2 linked regions of the Prochlorococcus marinus str. MIT 0918 genome follow. The protein of the gene in region 2 interacts with the protein of the main gene of each other region in a pairwise test. Links are inferred from orthologs where the notes say so. Each region holds a gene or a part of one and is shown on either strand. Other genes may lie near its edges. The genes, in order: O5636_RS05395 and O5636_RS09475.

What was found.
Region 1: the proteins of O5636_RS09475 (region 2) and O5636_RS05395 interact in binary tests that used the Escherichia coli proteins (3 or more experiments, as listed by UniProt). The link is inferred for Prochlorococcus marinus str. MIT 0918 from one-to-one orthologs.

What each region holds. Positions count from the first base shown.
Region 1 is NZ_CP114780.1:962,851-969,371, forward strand. Bases 787-3,630 are described here. They hold O5636_RS05395 (FtsW/RodA/SpoVE family cell cycle protein), read left to right. Parts: upstream 787-1,511; coding sequence 1,512-2,750; downstream 2,751-3,630. Other genes in these bases: O5636_RS05390 (ATP synthase subunit I), read right to left, coding at 787-1,174; O5636_RS05400 (cytochrome c biogenesis CcdA family protein), read left to right, coding at 2,814-3,512; O5636_RS05405 (cytochrome c biogenesis protein ResB), read left to right, coding at 3,516-3,630. Outside these bases: atpB (F0F1 ATP synthase subunit A), read right to left, coding at 1-573; more of O5636_RS05390, read right to left, coding at 656-786; more of O5636_RS05405, read left to right, coding at 3,631-4,808; queF (preQ(1) synthase), read right to left, coding at 4,811-5,200; O5636_RS05415 (hypothetical protein), read left to right, coding at 5,415-5,642; O5636_RS05420 (P-II family nitrogen regulator), read left to right, coding at 5,684-6,022; O5636_RS05425 (TlyA family RNA methyltransferase), read right to left, coding at 6,011-6,521.
Region 2 is NZ_CP114780.1:1,743,956-1,750,606, reverse strand. Bases 2,441-5,390 are described here. They hold O5636_RS09475 (peptidoglycan D,D-transpeptidase FtsI family protein), read right to left. Parts: upstream 4,842-5,390; coding sequence 3,039-4,841; downstream 2,441-3,038. Other genes in these bases: O5636_RS09465 (CPBP family intramembrane glutamic endopeptidase), read right to left, coding at 5,388-5,390; O5636_RS09470 (hypothetical protein), read right to left, coding at 4,845-5,306; O5636_RS09480 (transaldolase), read right to left, coding at 2,441-2,962. Outside these bases: pyrH (UMP kinase), read left to right, coding at 1-217; frr (ribosome recycling factor), read left to right, coding at 263-811; O5636_RS09485 (NAD(P)/FAD-dependent oxidoreductase), read left to right, coding at 808-1,935; more of O5636_RS09480, read right to left, coding at 1,955-2,440; more of O5636_RS09465, read right to left, coding at 5,391-6,651. UniProt on the Escherichia coli protein: Essential cell division protein that catalyzes cross-linking of the peptidoglycan cell wall at the division septum. Required for localization of FtsN.

The sequences.
Region 1 (6,521 bases), 780 kb from region 2 along the record:
ATCCGCCAAGATGTTCCCAAACAAACGGAAGGAAAGTGAAAGAGGCTTAGTGAAATCTTCAACAATCTTGAAGGGGAGCATGATTGGCGTTGGATGAACGTAATACTCGAAGTACCGCAATCCTTTGTTGCTCAAGCCCGCATAAAAATAAGAAAGTGAAACTAAAAGAGCTAATGCGACGGTTGTATTGATATCCGCCGTAGGGGCCCCTAATTCTCCACTAGGTAATTCAATTAACTTCCAAGGGATCAAAGCTCCTCCCCAATTGCTCACGAAAATGAACAAGAAAAGAGTGCCTATAAATGGCATCCAGTCTCTATAGACTTTTTCTCCTATCTGCGTGCGTGCCAAATCGCGAATGTAATCCCAAAGGAATTCAAGAAGGTTCTGCACACCTTTAGGATCACGTTCCATCTTTTTGGTGCCAACTACAACAAGAGTCAGCAATGCACCAATAAGAATCCAAGAGGTCATAAAAACCTGTCCATGAATTCTTAAGTTTCCTATCTGCCAATAAAGATGTTGACCAACTTCTAAAGCAGCAAAAGTTAAAGCAAATGGAGAGGTACCCATTTTTAAAAAATAAATAATCGCATAAGCGACATTGAGTCTTGATCAGCCTTCAAATCCATCAATTTAAAATCCCCATAGTTTTTCAAGCAGAACGCTTAAATAAAAAATGAATAATGAAAGATGGTTTATATAGTAAAAAGCCAGCTAAAGAAGGCAATAATTCAAGAAATGGCAATTTTGTAATTACCAAAACTAGTAAAACCGGCACAAGCAATTGAACCTTACCGATTGAATTCGAAGTTCGTCCTAGTGATCCAATACTTTTAGCCAGAAGCCTCAAATAAAGAATTCCACATAAAGCTCCTAAAAGAAGACTAATAGCAGCACTCAAATCCAAAAAAATGGCAGTTAACAATCCAAAAAAGAGTGTTAAAACCAAAGTCATCCTATAAATGTGACGTTGAAAAGTCACATATTCTTGGGATGAGTCTTTAGACATGGCATCTAAAGAACCAAGGTCAATTGAAGGCTTTAGCAGATTACTAGCTTCTACATCTGAACACGTTACAGAATCCTCTTCATTAGAAGAGTTCTTGAAAGGTAAAACAAGACGAGATGCCAGCAAGAGCTCCTTACTCCAAAGGCCCGCGGAATCTACCATGCAGTAGGTAAAAAAACCGAGCCAAAACTGAAAAACCACCTAAAAAATTGTTCTATTGAAAATAAATACTTACAAAAAAACTCTTTTTACAAAAAATTCCAATAAGATTGATCTATATTGAATAAAAAGCTCTTAGATTTATTCTAATCTTAATTTAATTATCGTTAAATCAATACAAGCTTAAACAATATAAGTATACGTATCTCTATTTAAGATTAATGTCTTTAAATAAATAAATAATTAACTCTAATGAATTTAATATAAATATTTCTTCTAAGCACTTGGCAAAAGTCAAAAAAGACGGCTCAATAGGAAAAACAATTTCCAACAAAAGAAATTGAGTAGTCCATCAATAAAAAGAATAAGTCGAAAGCGAGTATCGCCAAAGATTTCAAAAGTATATTCTACAAGAAATATAGAAAGAAATCAATTATGGGAAAGGTTTATACCACTGCCTTGGGAGCTATGGCCCTCTGAAGCAAAGTTACTATTAGCACTGATTTTCGTTTGGAGTATTGCAGGCTTATTAATACTTGGATCTGCAAGCTGGTGGGAAGCAAGTAAAGAAATGGGAGACGGAAGTTATTTCATAAAAAAACAACTCTTATGGCTTTTAGCGAGTTGGACTATTGCATGGTTAGCCATATCAATAAATCTAAGAAGATGGTTAAGGATTTCTAAAGCTGGTTTGATAATTTGCATAGTATTAGTTGGATCAACTCTACTCTTTGGGAACACAATTAATGGCGCCTCTAGGTGGTTAATTCTTGGCCCTATTCTAATTCAACCATCTGAAATAGTTAAACCATTTGTAATTCTTCAATCAGCTAATATATTTGCTCAATGGAAAAGAATAAAAAATGGTCAAAAGCTATTAGAGCTAAGTCTTTTAGGAATGTTAATTCTTTTAATACTTAAACAGCCAAACTTAAGTACAGCAGCATTAATAGGCATGCTCATTTGGATGATGGCACTTTCTTCAGGAATAAGTTTTAAAAGTCTTATTTCAGCTTCACTATTAGGAGGATCATTAGGGATATGGAGTATTACTAGATACCAATATCAACTTCTTCGAGTCACATCATTCCTAAACCCATGGCAAGATCCTGAAGGGAATGGATATCAACTTATCCAAAGTCTCATGGCGATAGGTTCTGGGGGCCTATTTGGAGAGGGATATGGTCTTTCTACTCAAAAGCTTCTTTATTTACCTTTCCTAAGTACAGATTTTATTTTTTCGGTATTCGCAGAAGAGTTTGGATTTGTAGGTTCCATAATGCTCATTTCATTTTTTGTTTTAATTGCATTCCTTGGCTTAAGAATATCTTTGAGAAGTAGAAATAATTATTCCAAACTCATAGCAATTGGTTGCAGCACTATGCTTATAGGGCAATCGATCTTGCATTTAGCTGTTACTGCGGGAGCAATGCCAACAACTGGACTTCCTCTTCCTTTTGTTAGTTATGGAGGCAATTCATTATTATCTAGTTTTCTAGTAGGCGGCATCCTCTTAAGATGCGCACTTGAATCCACAGGATTAATTGGTGGATTAAAAATTAAAAAAGAACTCAGATAGATCCTAAAAGATTAAATTAAAGAAGTAATCAAGGAGTTTGTTATTAATTTTCCAGACCTTGCAATGTCTGACTTGGCTCTCAAAAGTGAGCAATTGATTACTAATGGTTTGAGTTCTCCTGGACCAACAACAATAATAATTATTTTTATAAGTGGTTTATTAACAAGTTTAGGGCCTTGTTCTTTATCACTATTGCCTGTAACCATTGCTTATCTTGCAGGGTTTCAAGACAACAAAAAACCATCCGTAAGAAGTCTATTTTTTTGCAGTGGTATTGTTCTTTCTTTAGTAATACTAGGAAGTTTAAGTGGCCTTTTTGGAAAAGTTTATGGGCAAATCCCATTAAAGATAGGTTTACTAGTCCCAATAATTACTATTTGTATGGGAATGAATCTTCTAGGAATATTTCAACTACAAATGCCTATTGGGCCAGATCCAAATTGGTTAAAAGAAAAAGTGCCAGAACCTCTTGCACCAATTGCAGCAGGCTTAACATTTGGCTTAGCAGCATCACCATGCACCACCCCTGTATTAGCAGTTCTGCTTGCCTGGATGGCAGATAATGGTAATCCTATAACTGGGGTTTTTCTTCTAGCAGTTTTTGGAACAGGGCAAGTTATACCTTTGCTCATAGCAGGAACAACAGCTGCAACAATTCCAAAACTTCTTTCTCTTCGTTCTATTAGTAGTTGGATCCCATTAATGAGCGGAATGTTTTTTGTAATAATTGGCTTTCTAAGCCTTTTTGCTAGATGGATATAAGCCATGAAATATACGCTGAAAATTTTGAATTGGTTATCAAGTTTAAAAGTTTCTATAGTACTTATCATTTTGATTGCATTAGCAAGTGGCATTGGCACAGCTCTTCCACAAGGAGAGCCTCTTGAGGCTTATCTCTCTAAATACCAAATCAATAAATTCCTAGGGATAATTAATGGAGATTGGGTAATTCGTCTACAGTTAAACCATGTTTACTCAAGCAATTGGTTCTTAGGGCTTCTTTTTTGGCTTGGTTGTGCATTAATAGCATGTACTTGGAGAAGGCAATGGCCGGCACTAAAAAAAGCAATGATATGGATCGACTATAAAGATCCAAAACAAATTCAAAAGTTGGCAATATCTAAAACATTCAAAATTCAAGAATCATCTCTCGGCATCGAAAAACTAGACAAATATTTAACTAGTCATGGATGGAGCGTCCAAAATAAAACCTCCAGATTAGCTGCAAGACAAGGATTACTTGGAAGAGTTGGCCCTCCTTTAGTACATCTTGGCCTAATACTTCTAATGATAGGAGCCACATTTGGAGTATTAAAAGGGGAACGTTTCGAAAATTTTCTCGCTCCAGGGAGATCAATCGATCTTATAAGCCCAAACAGAAGCAATCAACTAAGTATTAAATTAACTGATTTTGAAATTGAAAGGAGTCCTTCAGGTGTACCAGAACAATTCCGTTCATACTTATCACTAAACAATAAAAATTCAGACGAAATAATATCTAAAGAAATCAGCGTAAATCATCCATTGCGTTTTAAGGGACTAACTATTTACCAAGCAGACTGGGCACTTGCAGCAATCACAATTCAAATAAATGAAAGTCCAAAGTTACAACTTCCCCTTCAAAAATTTAATGAATTAGGTGATCAAGTTTGGGGAGTAGTTATACCATGGATGAATAAGGAGAATGAATCAATTTTGCTAACGCTTTCAAGTGAGCAAGGACCTATTAAAATATTTAACCAAACAGGTAAGCAAATTGGTATCACAAGACCTAATATTAGTTCTTTTAAGGTTTTAGATAAGCAAATAAAGGTTTTCGATATTTTGCCAAGTAGTGGGATACTAATCAAATATGACCCTGGGGTACCCTTTGTTTATATAGGTTTTGCAATATGTCTCTTAGGGGGAGTGATGAGTATTATATCTACTAACCAACTATGGGTAATTACAGAAGATGATAAGAAATTATTACATATAGGATGTTTGTCTAATAGAAACTCTTCGGGTTTAGCAAATCAATTACCAATTATATTAAAGTCTTTATCTTTATATGAATAGATTCATTTTCTTACACCATGAATCGTTTTTATAACTGTATGAACATTACCACGAGGGTTGAAATCTGCTTCTATTTGCATCCAAGTAGGATTTGCTGCAGAAACTAGATCATTTAAAATTTTATTTGCTACTTCTTCATGTGAAATCTTCTGATTACGATAACTATTGATATAAAGCTTGATCGATTTAAGCTCTATCACCTTTTCGAAAGGTTGATATAAGACTCTAATTACTGCAAAATCTGGGTAACCCGAAAAGGGACATTGACAAGTAAATTCAGGTAATTCTATAGAAATCTCATATGGTCTTGAAGGGCTAGGGTTAGGGAAGCAAAAAATCTCGGAATTAGAAATTAATCGTTCTCCATAGAACTCAGAATGATTTTTTTTCACTTAAAAGAACCCACTAAAGAATCATAGAGTTAACAAATAAAAAATAAATCTTTCTTATTTAATTACAAGTGTTATATCCAAAAAATTAGTTTTAGCTAAAAAATCATCGCAACTCAAAAGAGTTTTTTTAAAGAAATAATTGAATATGTATCATCAAGCACAAACTTTATTCTCATAACAACCGCTAATAGAGTCAAGTTAAGGAACATTTTGCATGGACATCTGCTTTCTAGAATTCAATGAATGGGTCCATCTGAGAGTAAATAGTGTTCATGGCATGCTTTGGCTTCAAACACATTTCGAAGACAGTCAATGGGAAGCAATTGCTTCTCAACAAGTAAAGCTAACAAAAAACAACGCTAAAGCTCTTGCAGCAGATGCTACTGAAGCAGGATTAATACTTAATTCAGTTCAATCAGCTTTAAATTTCAGCAATTCCTAAACAGAACAGATTAAAGTTGTTTAGTATCACCAATTTTTTTTATGAAAAAAATAGAAGCAATTATCAGGCCTTTTAAACTTGAGGATGTAAAAATAGCTTTGGTTAATCTAGGCATAGTTGGTATGACCGTAAGTGAAGTAAGAGGTTTTGGCCGTCAAAAAGGGCAAGTCGAAAGGTATAGAGGCTCTGAATTCACCGTAGAGTTTCTGCAGAAACTGAAAATAGAAGTCGTTATCTCAGATGAGAGTGTTGATAGTGTTTTAAAGGCGATTGCAGAAGCTGCTAAAACAGGAGAAATAGGAGATGGCAAAATATTTATATCCCCCGTAGAATCAGTAGTTCGCATTCGAACTGGAGAAACAGACAATTCAGCTCTCTAAGCACAAAGTATTTTTAACGAGTTTTGCCAAGTTGGTGGTTTGATTCACTCCTTCCATTTTCAGCCAAAGCAAATATTCATGATTACCTGCAGGGCCTTTTAAAGGTGAAGGCATAATTCCTTGCACCTTCCATCCTTCCAATTTAGAAAATTCGATAATTGTATTAAGAGCATCAATATGTGCATTTACTTCTCTTACAACTCCACCCTTACCAACTCTTTCACGCCCAACTTCAAACTGTGGCTTAATTAAAAGCAGAGCCTCTTTATTTCTCTCATCAAGAAGAGCCTTAATGGCTGGCAAGACAAGTCGTAAAGATATAAATGAAAGATCTGCAACAGCTAATGAAGCTTTAGGAGCTAAATCCCCATATAACTCATCAGCTTTCAAATTACGAATATTTGTTCTTTCTTTTAAAACAACTCGTGAATCATTTCTTAATGACCATGCTATTTGCCCATAACCAACATCAATTCCATAAACAAGAGATGCTCCCCTT
Region 2 (6,651 bases):
CAAAGATCCAAAAGAATTTACTGATGCAATTAAATATGAAACTCTATCTTTTCAAGATGTACTCAGTAAAGAAATAGGTGTAATGGATAGTACTGCAATTGCCCTTTGCAAAGATAATGATATCCCTATAGTGGTTTTTAATATTTTTGAACCTGGCAATATTAATAAAGCAGTAGCAGGAGAAAAGATAGGCTCTAGGATAGCTAATTCCCGCTAATATTTATTTAAACTATACTTTTCTCCAAAACTATATAGGAACCAAATGATTACTAAAGAGCTAGAAGCAAACATGATTAAATCCGTTGAGGCTTCACAACGAAACTTCAATACAATAAGAACAGGCAGAGCAAATACATCACTTTTAGATCGTTTAACAGTTGAATATTATGGAGCAGATACTCCCTTAAAATCATTAGCCACTCTTTCTACACCCGATTCACAAACTATTTCTATTCAACCCTTTGATATCAGTTCTCTATCACTAATAGAAAAAGCCATATCTCTTAGTGACCTTGGATTTACACCAAATAATGATGGCAAGATAATTCGAATAAACATCCCTCCACTGACTGAAGAACGAAGAAAAGAATTTTGCAAGCTAGCTTCTAAATACGCTGAAGAAGCAAAGGTCTCTCTTCGCAATATACGAAGAGATGCTATAGAAAAAATAAAAACTGCTGAAAAAGAAGGAGAAATCTCTAAAGATCAAAGCCATGACCAACAAGAAACTGTTCAAAAGTTAACTAACAAGTTTATTAACGAAATAGAAAAAAACCTTTCTAAAAAAGAATCAGAAATTCTAAAAGTTTGAATTTTACTGAAGTTGCAGTTATAGGCGCAGGGGCTTCAGGAGCTTCAACAGCATTTCACTTGGCCAACAAAGGGATTCAAGTAACTATTCTAGAAAAACAACCAAGTCATCTTTTAAGACCTTGTGGCGGGGGGATGGCTGCTTCAGTTCAAAAACTTTTCCCCTTTTCACTAAATGAAGTTGTTGATGAAGTAATTAAAAAAGTTGAATTTAGCTGGTGTTTATCAGATACTGTAGTTGCCAATCTGCCAGGATCTTCTCCTTTTTGGATAGTCAAAAGAGAAAAACTCGATGAGCTTTTAACAAAAGAAGCAATTCATAAAGGGGCAAATATAGAGAACTCTTTTGACGCAATAAAAATACAAAAAGTAAACAACATTTGGCGCATCACCTCTACAAATGGTCGTCAAATTGAAGCTAAAATCATTGTTATTGCAGATGGATCAAGCTCGCCTTGGCCAAAGAAATTTAAAATTGGTCCTAAAAATCTCCATTTTGCCACAACAACTTCTGTGAGGTTAGAAGGCAGAGGGTTACTAGAAGAAGGAACTTCAAGATTTGAATTTGGTCTCGTTAAGCATGGATTTGCGTGGGCCTTCCCTTTGAAAAACTCTATAAATATTGGAGTAGGAACATTTATAGGAGATCAAGTTCTAGAAAGCCAAAGAATTCTTGACAAATTACTACCAAATCTAGGTTTTGAATGTAACTCAGGGGTAAGAAAAGATTCTAGACTTCGAGTTTGGAATGGACATAGTGCGCTTCATGGCAATGGAATTGTTTTAGTCGGTGATGCTGCATCTCTCTGTGATCCGTTTCTTGCTGAAGGGCTTAGGCCTTCACTAATAAGTGGTTGCGAAGCAGCAGAAGCAATAAACAATTTCTTAAAAGGCGACACCACAGATCTCAGCAACTACTCAAAAAACATGAAATCAAAATGGGGTGATTCAATGCAATGGGGAAGAAGAATTTCACAAGTTTTTTATAGACTTCCAAAACTTGGATATCAACTAGGAATAAAAAGACCTACAGCACCTCAAAGAATCGCCCAAATTCTTTCAGGAGAAATGGGATATGGAGATATTGCTCAACGTGTAATAAAGCGATTACTTTTACAAAGATAATTAAATCCTAATAGTTTATTTATCTAGCTGATAAAGCAGGAGATCCTTTATTCTCGAGCAAAGAAATTCTTTCAATTAACTGAGCTTCAAGTTGCTTAATTGCCTTAGAAAAATTCACAATCCCTTCTTCTAGCTTCTCATCAGCCATGCGATCTGATTTCAGCATCTTTCTAAAAGAAAATTCATCAAGATGTAACTTCTCTATTGAATTTATTGGTTTTGATGAATCCAATTTCTTTATTAAAATAGCCTCGGTCTTAGACATCTCATCTAAAAGCTTGGGAGAGATAGTTAATAAATCACATCCAGATAATTCAATAATCTCATCAACATTTCTAAAACTTGCTCCCATAACCTCAGTTTTATAGTTATGAAGCTTATAATAATTGAATATCTTAGTTACTGATATTACACCAGGATCCTCTGGGCCAGGATAAGATTGCAAACCAGTTTCTGCCTTATACCAATCAAGAATTCGACCAACAAATGGTGAAATAAGTGTTACTTCGGCTTCTGCACATGCAACAGCTTGAGAGAAACCAAATAAGAGCGTTAAATTACAATGAATTCCTTCTTTCTCCAAAATCTCAGCGGCCTTAATCCCCTCCCAAGTTGATGCAATCTTGATTAAAATACGATCATTATTTATTCCAAACTGATTATATAAAGCAATGATCTTTCTTGCTTTTTCAATTGTTTTATCTTTATCATAGCTAAGTCGAGCATCTACTTCCGTTGATACTCTTCCAGGAATTATTTTAAGTATCTCTTTACCAAAGATCACACAAATCTCATCTAAAGCCTCATCAACCACTTCTTTAACAGAAGCACGCTGTCCTACCTTTTCTCTTGAAGCCCGAAGAGATTGATCTATTAAATCCTGATAAGCAGGTAATTGGGCTGCTGCAAGAATTAGAGAGGGGTTGGTAGTTGCGTCTCTTGGTTTAAAAGTCCTTATAGCTTCCAAATCACCCGTATCAGCAACCACAACTGTCATTGAAGAAAGTTGCTCAAGAAGACTAGGCATAATCCTTACAATTCATACATATAAAAACTAGCGATATTTCCTTATGATTTCATCCTTATATATTTTTTTAAAAGCCTTAACGTTGAGCAGATAAAACATTCTTTTTAGGATTCCCAGGAGGTATTTTTTCAATAACAATCAAACTTTCAATAATTTTTCTGGCAACAGGTACTGCAACAGTTGATCCATAAGCATGATTTTTTTTCGGTCCATCTATGGCTACAGCAACGACAAACTTAGGCTGCTCTATTGGCAGAATCGCAACAAAGCTACAAATTTTAGAGTCATAAGTCTTTCCATCTTTTGTTTGATCAGCTGTACCCGTTTTCCCACCTATCCGATAATTATCAATTTTGGCACCTTTTCCACTTCCATTTTCTACTACTGATTCCATCCAATTTAAAACTGTTTGTGTGACATTAGGACTCAATATTGGATCATTTTGTCTAAATCGATTATGAAATTGGATTGATTCATTAAGAAATTCTTTTTTGATATGTGGACTAATCATCCTTCCTCCATTGGCAATTAGCGCATGTAATTGAACAAGCTTTAATGGTGTTATAGAAAATCCCTGTCCATACGAAGCAACAGCCTGATGAATAGGTTGCTTAATAAATACTTGCTTATCTTTTATGTAACCAGGTACAGCCCCAGGCAAATCAGTTTGAGGAATATTGTTCAGACCTAATTGATGAAGCCATTCCCAATACCTCTCTGGACTAATTTTTTGCACAATATTTACCATCCCAACGTTGCTAGAAACCTCAAGAACCTTTGCATAGTCTAATAATCCATTAGGCTTTTTATCCCAATTTGTTAGAGGCCAACCTCCCACAGTTACTACTCCAGAATCAAAAACTGTTCCATCAGGACTAATCACACCTTCTTCAAGAGCCAAAGCAAGATTAATAGGCTTAAAAGTTGATCCAGGTTCAAATAATTCTTGAACAGACCATTCCTTATACCTAGATGCTGGATAATCCCAGTACTTATTAGGATCATAACTAGGAGTAGATGCCAAGGATAAAATCTCACCATTCTCAACATTCATAACAATTGCTACTCCCTTATCTGCATTCCATTTAATTAATTGTTCTCTTAAGGCTTTAAGAGCTACTTCCTGCAATCGTGCATCAAGGGTTAACCGTAAAAGCACATTGTCAGCATTAAAAACACCTGGCTCCAAATCACTAGGCAAAGGTGTACCATCCCTTCCAAATCTAAAACTTCTAATTTTTTCTCTTCTAGAAAGTTCTTTATTTAAGCTTAATTCTAGGCCAGCTTGTGGTACACGATCATAATCTAAAAAACCAACTACATTTGAGAATAATTCATCTTGTGGATAGATTCTTTGTGGATATGGTTCAAGGTCCAAACCCTCAATGCGTAGCGCACGTATCTCAGAAGCAACATCAGGCTTTAAACCTTCTGCTATTTTCATCCGATAATTCTGATTAGAAAATTGTCTGGATAAATTCTCTGCTGATATAAATAATTTCCCTGCAAGTTTTTCAGCTACCTCGTCAGGTTTACGAATAGTTCCTCGCAAATCTCCTGGAAATCTGAATCGAAAGGGCTGAGCATATAATCGATATCTTTTTTCATCCAACGCTATTAATCTTCCCCTTCGATCTACAATAGATAGTCTTTTAGATATAGGTTGAACTTTCTTAGTTTGATTATCACGAGCCCGAGCTTCTAATGTAGAACCTTCAATTAATTGCAACCATCCTACCCTCCCTAAAAGAGCAAAGAGAGCTAAGCAAATAATATAAAAAGCCAGTTTTAACCTATAAGTTGGTATTGGAGAAAGTGGTGCAACATCTAAACGCTTTTTTATCTTTTTTTGCACTTTTGAAAATCTTATAGCTGACATTATTTAGAAACCCCGAGTTATTGGATAACTAATAGCAGAAAATTTATCTCTGAAAATATTAAACAAACGCTTAGATATTTTCCTTTGTCTAGATCTATCTATATAAATAAGATCACTTGACTTGGTAGCCACCATAAGAGTTGGAGAAAAAACTGTTTTTAAAAAATGCCTTTCTAAAACTGCTGTTGACTCCTCAAGTCTATGCGTTAAGTCTCTTGTAGTTTGTAATCGAGAGAAGTTACGTGTCCATAGATGTTGAGAATGCAATGCCAAGCCAGTCATTAAAGCTCCAAAAAAGATAACCGCCAATAAAGCTCCATCCATAGCCCTATGTAAACTTCCCAACAGAGGATATTTTCTTAGAATATTACGTGAAACGAAATAACCCTTAAACAAAAAGAAAGCCTTTTTTGAATATTTTTTAGATCCATCCCACTTCGACTGAACACCTCTTTCATAAGTCACTTAACTGTAGCAATTAGTTTAGTCAACCATTATCCACTATAGGTGGCAAGTTAAAGTTAAAGTGAATTTAAAAATCTAATATTAACTACTCAAAAGCAACAAGTTTGCAAAGGTAACTCCATTCCATAAAGAATGCATAATCATACAAGGCAAAAGGCGTCCAGAACTTAACCGCAATAAAGCTAGACCAACACCTAAAACAAACAGTGGTGGTGTTTCACCAACACTTAAATGAGCTAAAGCAAAAACCAAAGCACTAACTATTACCGCAAAAATCTTACCTTTTTGATTAACTAAAACTGGCAAAAAGACTCCTCGGAAAACAAATTCCTCAAAGACAGGAGCCATAAAAACTGTTGTAACGAAAAGGATCGATAATGACCAAAAACTTTTATTGCTTAATACCATTTCAAGCAAAGGATTGCTACCTCCGGGGTCTCCAAAAAAGAATGTCGTGAGCCAACTTGCTAATAAAACAAACGGGAGGACCATAAACCAACTTTTAAATGCTTGAAAAATTGACTTCGGAATTAAATTAAGTCCCCATTGCATAACTCCATCTAAAGGAGCTTCAAGTTTTGATATCGCTTTTATCTGCTGCCAAAGAATAAGTAATGGAGGTAATGTCATCACACTATATCCAACAAAAACTTTAAAGGATTCTTTAGTAGGGCTAACAATTCCTTGAGTAATGAAATCACTAAGAGGAATAGCAATAAAAGGAGACATAAGCTCCCCTAAAACAACAAAACCTCCAGCTATAAGCAAAATCATATCAACCAACGAAAGAGGCAACGAAGATATTGCAGGCCATACATGATTTTTTCTACCTATAAAACGAATAAATTCCCAAAGAACTAAAGCAATTCCTAATAAAGTTGCCAATAAAGGTAAGACTTGACTCACAAACAATCTAATAGCCATTCGCTGGGAGATCATTGAGTCAATGCAAATATCTGACGGAGCTCCTACTGAAAGACAGGACAATTGATATAGCAACGGATCACTTTTAATGAATTTTATTTCATCAACTAATAAAAGAGGGTCTCTTTTCTGATCAAGACTTTCTAAAATCTTATTTTTTACCAAATCCAAATTCTCATCTTGGAAATCCACTTCTAGAAGAGAGCGGTCTTTTGTATTCGGTCCTTCAATCGCAAACAACAAAAGTCTCTCTCTCTCTTTTAGTTGAGTAACATCAAACTCCTGCAAAGTATTTTTTAGTTCCAATGAAGGATCTATACCCACAAACAAGGGTCTAAAAGTCTTAGGTAACGACGGTGAAGCAAGAACGGCAATCTCTTTTTGATTCAAAGCAAGCTTTGGGCTAACAGAAGGTCGATCA